2 regions of the Roseibium sp. HPY-6 genome follow, and region 2 is predicted to be linked to the other one. Evidence: predicted binding sites of a transcription regulator. Region 2 holds the regulator's gene; the other holds the start of a gene.
What was found. Region 2 encodes LexA, which represses DNA repair genes until DNA is damaged. Its sites were predicted from a motif close to TGTTCNNNNTGTGTTCNG; they were not measured.
Positions count from the first base shown of each region.

Region 1: a site for LexA is predicted at 1,469-1,486, ahead of ABVF61_RS04895 (UvrD-helicase domain-containing protein). Genes of this name have one in related genera too.

Region 1 covers NZ_JBEWCD010000001.1:1,022,272-1,026,269, forward strand. The annotation lists gene ABVF61_RS04895 (UvrD-helicase domain-containing protein) at 1-1,415, opposite strand, end outside; gene ABVF61_RS04900 (hypothetical protein) at 1,541-1,714, shown strand; gene ABVF61_RS04905 (GIY-YIG nuclease family protein) at 2,371-2,667, opposite strand; gene ABVF61_RS04910 (methyl-accepting chemotaxis protein) at 3,239-3,998, opposite strand, start outside.
Region 2 covers NZ_JBEWCD010000001.1:8,149-12,146, forward strand. The annotation lists gene ABVF61_RS00030 (acyl-CoA synthetase) at 1-102, shown strand, start outside; gene ABVF61_RS00035 (hypothetical protein) at 99-962, shown strand; gene lexA (transcriptional repressor LexA) at 1,108-1,824, shown strand; gene ABVF61_RS00045 (ComEC/Rec2 family competence protein) at 1,922-3,998, opposite strand, start outside.

The sequences.
Region 1 (3,998 bases), 1.0 Mb from region 2:
AGTTTCAAGGTCGCATCGCCAAGTCCGCGTTTCGGTGTGTTGACGATACGCTCGAAGGCAAGATCGTCGGCCGGCTGCACCACGCAGCGGAAATAGGCAAGCGCGTCACGGATTTCCATGCGTTCGTAAAAGCGGGGACCGCCGATGACCCGGTAATTCAGCCCCAGCGTGACAAATCTTTCTTCGAACTCGCGCAGCTGGAACGACGCACGCACGAGCACAGCCATGTCGTTCAGCGCATGCCCCTTGCTTTGCAGCGCTTCAATCTCGTCTCCGATCGTCCGGGCTTCCTCTTCAGAATCCCAGACGGACCCAACGGAGACCAGATCGTGATCGGGTTCTTCGAAGTCTGTGAAAAGTGTTTTCCCGAGCCTGTCCTGGTTGAACGAAATCAGATGGGAAGCCGCCGCCAGAATGTGGCTCGTCGAGCGGTAGTTACGCTCCAGTCGGATGACCACGGCACCCTTGAAGTCATGTTCGAAGCGCAGGATGTTGTCGACTTCAGCACCACGCCAGCCATAGATCGACTGATCGTCATCACCAACGCAGCACACGTTCGGATTGGCCTGTGCCAGAAGGCGCAGCCAAAGATACTGGGCAATATTGGTATCCTGGTATTCATCCACCAGCATGTAGCGGAACCGGCGCTGATATTCCTTCAGAACATCGGGCTGCGTTTTGAAAAGCGTGATGACATGCAATAGCAAGTCACCGAAATCGGCCGCGTTCAGGATTGAAAGCCGTTCCTGATACTCTTCGTAGAGCCTCCGTCCCTTGCCATTGGCAAAGGCCCGGGCTTCTCCCTCCGGCACCTGCTCCGGGGTCAGCGCCCGGTTTTTCCACCCGTCGAGAATGCCGGCAAAGGTTTTGGCAGTCCACCGCTTGTCGTCGAGGCCTTCGGCCTGGATGATCTGCTTGATAAGTCGTATCTGATCATCCGTATCCAGGATCGTGAAGCTGGATTTCAGGCCGACGAGTTCAGCGTGTTTTCTGAGGATTTTTACGCAAATGGAGTGGAACGTACCCAGCCAGGCCATGCCTTCCACGTTGCCGCCGACGAATTTCGCGATGCGTTCCTTCATCTCGCGCGACGCTTTGTTTGTGAAGGTCACGGCGAGGATTTCATTCTGCCGGGCGCGGCCTGTTGCCAGAAGGTGAGCGATGCGTGTCGTCAGAACGCGGGTTTTGCCCGTCCCTGCCCCGGCCAGCACCAGTACCGGGCCCTCCGTTGTTTCAACGGCAAGTCTTTGTTCCGGATTGAGACCGGTCAGATAATCCGGTGCCTGGCGTGCTGCCATGGCCCGCGCGGCAATGCCGCCCTGCGGACGCGGCGGCGCAGGCGCCGGCTCGGCGCGCGTTGCGGCCGGCTCAAAGGGATCGTCGTAGGAGTCGTCATACCCGCCCGGGTCTGCCATGGTGTGCTGGTCCAGTTGCGTAAAAGCTTCAAGACCCAAAGGTCTTAGCAGTGAAGAACAATATAGCAACAAAGTGTTTCTGGCGAGGCGTGAAAACACCTTTAGATGGGGACAAGGAAAGGTGCATGAACCCCGAGATTTATCGCTTCCGGGAACTTAAACTGATTGACCTGATGCGACCTGTTTCAGCGCGCCATACCAGCAAGATCAATGTTCCAGCAATCGACGAAGTCTGTGAACTCTACCGCCACCGGGACTACTGGATCCCGGTCTTGACGCTACGCGTCAAACCGGGATGACAAGCAATCCGGACATGCGCGAGAGAATCTCACTGTCGTCATCCCTGCGAAGGCAGGGATCCGGTAAACCCACCTTGTTGTCCATACCAAAAACGCTGCGGCGTACTGGTTCCTGGCTCGCGCTGCGCTGCGTCCCTGACGACAACTGAAACGAAAACCGCCCTCCATTGCCGTCCCGGACTTGATCCGGGACCTGCTCTCAGCACTAGCTTAACCCCGGCTCAAGGCCGGGGCGGCTCCCCTTGAGCACTTTGTCATCCCTGCGCAGGCAGGGATCCAGCATTCACCGCCGCCTGCGTCTCCAATCACTGCAGGGAGGACTGGGTTCCGGTCTTGCCGCTAAGCGCAAACCGGGATGACAAGCAAAGCACGCATGCGCGAGAGAATCTCACTGTTGTCATCCCTGCGCAGGCAGGGATCCAGTAACCGCCGCCGACTGCGGACCCTATCGCCGCAGGGAGGACTGGGTCCCGGTCTTGCCGCTCCGCGCCAAACTGGGATGACAAGCAAACCCGCACACGCCCGGAAAGCCTAACTGTTGTCATCCCTGCGCAGGCAGGGATCCAGTATTCACCGACGCCTGCGGACCCTGTCACCACATGGACTGCTGGATCCTAGTCACTCCGCTCTGCAGCAGACCGGTTGGACAACACGGACTAGGTAAGCTTGGGAAAAAGGTCGTCCCAGTTGGGATTGCGCTCTTCGATCATTCGGGTTTTCCAGGCCCGCTTCCACCGCTTGATTTGCTTCTCGCGCTTGATCGCCTGTTCAATGTCTTCGTGAACTTCGTAGTAGACCAGAAGGCCCACTTTGTATTTTGCCGTAAAAGCGCAGCCGAGGCCTACCTTGTGCAGACTGACGCGGCCCAACAAATCGTTGGTCACGCCGACATAAAGCGTTCCACCCAATTTGCTTGCAAGGATGTAGACATAATATTGCTGATCCAAGTGCACAATGAACTTCCACAACTCTGAAATGAAAAAAGCACATTACCCCAACTTGCCATCCCAGCGAAATCAGAGAACCGGCAATCGCAAGTGCCCACGGACCCTATCACTTCAGAGAGTACTGGATCCCGGTCTTGACGCTAAACGTCAAACCGGGATGACAAACGCTTTGTTTGTGCGTGGGAATTCCCCAACTTGTCATCCCTGCGAAGGCAGGGATCCAGTAACCGCCGGCGCCTGCGGCCCCGGCCACCACCGGGAGTACTGGATCCCGGCCTTGACGCTGCGCGCCAAGCCGGGATGACAAGCAAACCCGCACGCGCGCGGGAAAAATTTCTCTGTTGTCATCCCTGCGGAGTCAGGGATCCAGTGATCGCCGCCGACTGCGGACCCTTTGACCGCAGGGGTTGCTGGTTCCCGGTCAGTTCGCTACGCGCCAAACCGGGAGGGCAAGGCGCACCGGCGGGGGTTTGCGTCTGGGGAGCCACTCAATCCCTCAGAAAGCAAAAATCCCGGTCTGCCAATGCATGGCAAACCGGGATTTTCGGAGGGTGTTTCAGATGAAACCGGAACCGGCTTATGCAGCTTCCTCGTCCCGCACTTCCTCAAGGAAAGTGTTGACGGCCTCGGAGAGGTGGGATGCGACCTGGCCGAGTTGTTCGGCAGAGACGCTCAGCGTTTCCGATTTCTGGCGCGTCTGATCGATGGACCCGGAAACGCCGGCGACATTGGTCGCGGCGGCCGTCGCACCGTCGGACGCGAAGGTAATGCTCTGCGTGATCTCGCTGGTGGCCGCGTTTTGCTCGTCCACCGAAACCGCGATCGTCTCACTGACGGAGCGAACCTCTTCAATCTTCTCAACGATCGAGCGGATCGCCGCGACCGATTTCTGCGTCGAAGACTGAACACCGGAGATCTGGCTTGCGATCTCGTCGGTTGCTTTTGCCGTCTGCGTGGATAACTCCTTCACCTCAGCCGCAACAACCGCAAAGCCCTTGCCCGCCTCGCCGGCACGTGCAGCCTCGATGGTGGCGTTCAAAGCGAGCAGATTTGTCTGTTCTGCAATTGCCCGGATGATCTCGACCACTTCTCCGATCTTGTCAGCCGTTTCCGCCAGGAGCGAAATGTCCTTGTCGGCTGAGACGGCCGTCTCGGCGGCGGTGGAGGAAATCTCGGTCGCAGTTGCTGCCTGCCGCGAAATCTCCCCGATCGAAGCTGACAGCTCCGCAGCCGCGGAAGCAACCGTTTGAACGTTGGTCGTTGCTTCTTCCGTTGCAGAGTTGGCTGCCCGCGCGCTTTCGTCCGCGTGAAGGGCGATCGTCACCATTTCATTGGCG
Region 2 (3,998 bases):
CCGGCCAGGTACCTTTTCATCGAAACGATGCCAACCAGTGCCTATGGAAAGATCACCAAGAAGCTCGTTCGGGAATATCTCGTCGAAGAAGGCCTCTTATGAGACGGCCGCCACCAAACAGCCTTGCCGAGATCCGGCACCCGGGACCGCCGAACAAGACAAGACGCCCCTTCGCACGTTGCAACGCGACGCGAATTGATCTGCAGCTTTCGGCAGGACAATCATTGCTCGGCGCTTTGGGAGATTGGGCTGAACGCGAAGGCTTCTCTTCTGCGATGCTGGACTTGTCCGGTCTCAGACTGAAGTCGTTTGAGTACGTGATGCCGGACCGAGCGATCGATGACCGGCACGTCGCATGGTACAGCGACACTCAGCATTGCGAATCTGCAACCCTGCAGGAAGGCGTCGCCATACTGGGCCGTCGAGATGGTCGTTGGTTCGCACATGTTCACGCGTACTGGACCAACAAAAACGCTGAACACCTGGGGCATTTGCTGCCGGACACACTCATTGTGGATCAGGCGAGCCTGATCAGCGGCTGGGGGTTAACCGGTGCGTCTTACGTTGCCGAGGAAGACCCGGAGACTGAGTTCACGCTTTACAGGGTCAGGCAGGAAAATCGCGTCAAATCAGATATAGCCAACGCGCTGATCACCACGCTGGCACCTTTTGAGGATCTTGCTGCAAGCGTATCTGATCTGGCTCAGCAGCTGGATAGCGAAACGTTTGAAGTGTCGGGTCTTGGAAGTCTCGCGGGAGCAACTTTCATGGACGGTGAACCCATGACCGGCCTGATCTCCGAGATCCTGCTCCAGCCTGGTGGCGGACGGCAGAGTAACGGGGAACGGAAAATACCGATTCGGTGCATCGATCTGGAAGGCCGTCTTCATCAGGGAAACGTTCTTGAAGGCGGTGCACCGACACTCGTCACCTGCGAACTGCTCCTGGTGTCACGAAGCTAAAGTCCGAAAGAAATCAGTAGCTTTTGGGAGAGAGCGCCGTCCAAAAAGAACAGTAAGAGAACATTTACCCTTGCAGAACACAATAGGAACAGGTAGATTGTTCTCGATTTGTACCAGCCTGTTCTGTGGTCAGGGGAAGCCAAAAATGCTCACGCGCAAGCAGTATGAACTGCTCATGTTCATTCACGAGAGACTCAAGGAAACCGGTGTTCCACCGTCTTTTGATGAAATGAAAGACGCTTTGGACCTTCGTTCCAAATCCGGTATCCACCGATTGATCACGGCGCTCGAGGAACGCGGCTTCATAAGGCGGCTGCCGAACCGTGCCCGCGCAATGGAAGTTGTGCGCCTTCCCGACTCCATCGCACCTGGTTTGGGCACTCCGCGACCGCGGGGCAGTTTTTCACCCGAAGTCATCGAGGGATCACTCGGGAAACCTGAAGCCCCTCGCCCTGCCCCTGCTCCTGAGCCGGTGCATCAGGGAACGGAGATCCCGGTTATGGGACGCATTGCGGCGGGTGTTCCGATTGAAGCTATCCAGACCCACAGCCATTCAATCTCCGTACCGCCTGAGCTTCTGGGTAAAGGCGAACACTATGCCCTGGAAGTGCGCGGCGACTCCATGATTGAGGCTGGAATTCTGGACGGTGATACGGTCCTGATACGCAGGACAGAAAGCGCCGACAGCGGCGATATTGTCGTGGCACTGGTTGACGAGGAAGAGGCCACGCTTAAGCGCTTGCGCAAGAAAGGCGCATCCATCGCTCTTGAAGCGGCCAATCCTGCATATGAGACGCGCATCTTCGGACCTGGCAGAGTGCGTGTTCAGGGGCGCCTGGTTGCCCTCTTCCGCCAATACTGACGCATAAATGCGCAGCACTGCGGACCCGCCTTGATGTTAGTGAGCAGGTCTGATCCATGACCGGGCATCTCAAGGGACCGCGGGCTGTTTATGGCATCTATCGCAGGCTCGCGCGCGTGACCTCACCTTTCTTGTGCCAGGGCCTCGGTATGATCGGTATGGCATATTGGATCGCGTCGATCTGGGGCGCCGCAGCCTTCTCCTCAGAGGGTAGTCGCAATCTATTGTTTTCCTGAATGGCTCGGTCGGAATTCACCTGACGAGATAACCACAAGGAGATTGCGCCTCGTCGCTCACGCACCTCGCGATCGATCACGAGGCTTGCACCGCACACACCTGGCACGACTAAGTCGCTTACGATAAGATCGGCATAACGGCAATCCATGACAAGAGCATCCAATGACTTTGGCATGGCGATGTAAAACGGTCTGTCGGGGAAGGATCCCTTTGGTTCGAACGGCCGTTTTTCAAAAGCTTTGATGACGCACCCGCTTGGATCACATACTCTTTGTGGCGACTTCATCTTGCGCGACTTGACCGCGTCACCCGTTATACCCTCTGCCTGATACCAGATGTCTGTCTGGAAAGAACCTCGCGCGCCATTCCAGTTTAAGTTCCCGCCGGCATCACGTGCCGCGATGCGACCGCCAGAGGCGGAAATCTGAATGTCGGGCGGAGGTGACAAGTGCAAGAGCACGCCTCCAACAACAAGCGGAAGAACCGCGCTGAACCGCCACTTGCCCCGCAGCAACAACGCCGCGAACAGGGCTGCGCAAAATGCGATGGTTTCGACTGCGGTCAACTGACCGATCGCACCGATACCACCGTCGAGCTCTGCCACGAAGGCCGCGATTTCAAGCAAGAGTGTGAGGCCAAAGGACATGATTGCGAGAGGAATTGCGGCCAGCCCTAGAGGCATGAGTACCAGGGACAGAACACCCATCGGCATGACAAGCAGCGTGAAGACAGGCATTCCAAGCATGTTTCCAATCAACCCGTAGGGCGCAATGCGGCCAAAATGGTGCGCGGCGATAATGCCGGTTGCGACCCCAGCTACTAGCGCCGTTATCAAAAGCCCTGTCATCCACCGGCCCACGAACAGGGCAATCTTGCCGGAAAGCGTTTTGCGGTATCTTTGCCCGGCTGCGAGTGGTTCAACGCGGTCCCGCCACGTCTCATAAACAGCAATGAGACAGATCACCGCCGCAAACGACATCTGGAACCCCGGGTAAAACAAACGCTCCGGCGCTAAAACAAGGAGGACAAGACCAGCAAACGCGACACTGCGCACCGTCAGGCCGCGGCGCCCGACAAGAATGCCGAGAAAGACGAGCGAGATCATCAGGAAGGACCGCTGCGTTGCGACAGAGCCCCCAGAAATGAGCAAATAGAAGAAGGCTGCGGAAAGAGCTGCAATGGCTGCGAATTTGTGAATGGGAAATCGCAGCGCCAAAGGTGGAAGCAAAGCGAATAGGAAGAGCGCGGCAGCGTAAGTTCCGCCTGCAAAAAGGGCCATGTGAAGACCCGATATTGCAAGAATGTGCGCAAGCCCTGCAGCTCTGAGATTCTCCTGCTGGAGCCCGTTTATTCCTCCGCGATCACCGACAAGCAGCGCGACGATGAGAGCCGCTTCCTGATCATCAGGCAGACTGGCGCGTATTTTCGTTGCTATGCGATCTCTGATTGCCTGGATCCACGTATCTGGATGCGGCCCAATCGCAACATCTTGTGCTGGTAGAACTTCCGGCGGCCCGAAACTGAAACCCGTCGCGCCGAGTTGCATGAAATAGGCTCGGAATGAAAAATCATATCCTCCAGGAGCAACCGGCCCCGCCGGTGGAAAAAGGCGTGCCCTTGTTTTGATCCTGTCTCCAACACCAATTTTTGTGTCTCCAGGAACGCGCAGGCGCACTCTTGACGGAAACACAATTTCTTCGAGCGCACGGTCATTGATGGTTTCAATCTGTATGAGCAACCTTTTGCCATTGGGCCGGTCAGAAAGCTCCAGAACCTCGCCGGTCAAACCGACATTCATTTCCTCACCTATCCGAGGGCCGTCCACATATGCCGTTCGAAGGCTCGACGTCGTCAGGCCCGCAAAACATGCAAGGACCAACAGAAGCGCCGGTGACAGATATCGTTGGCGTGCGTGCCAAACGACAAACAGTACCAGT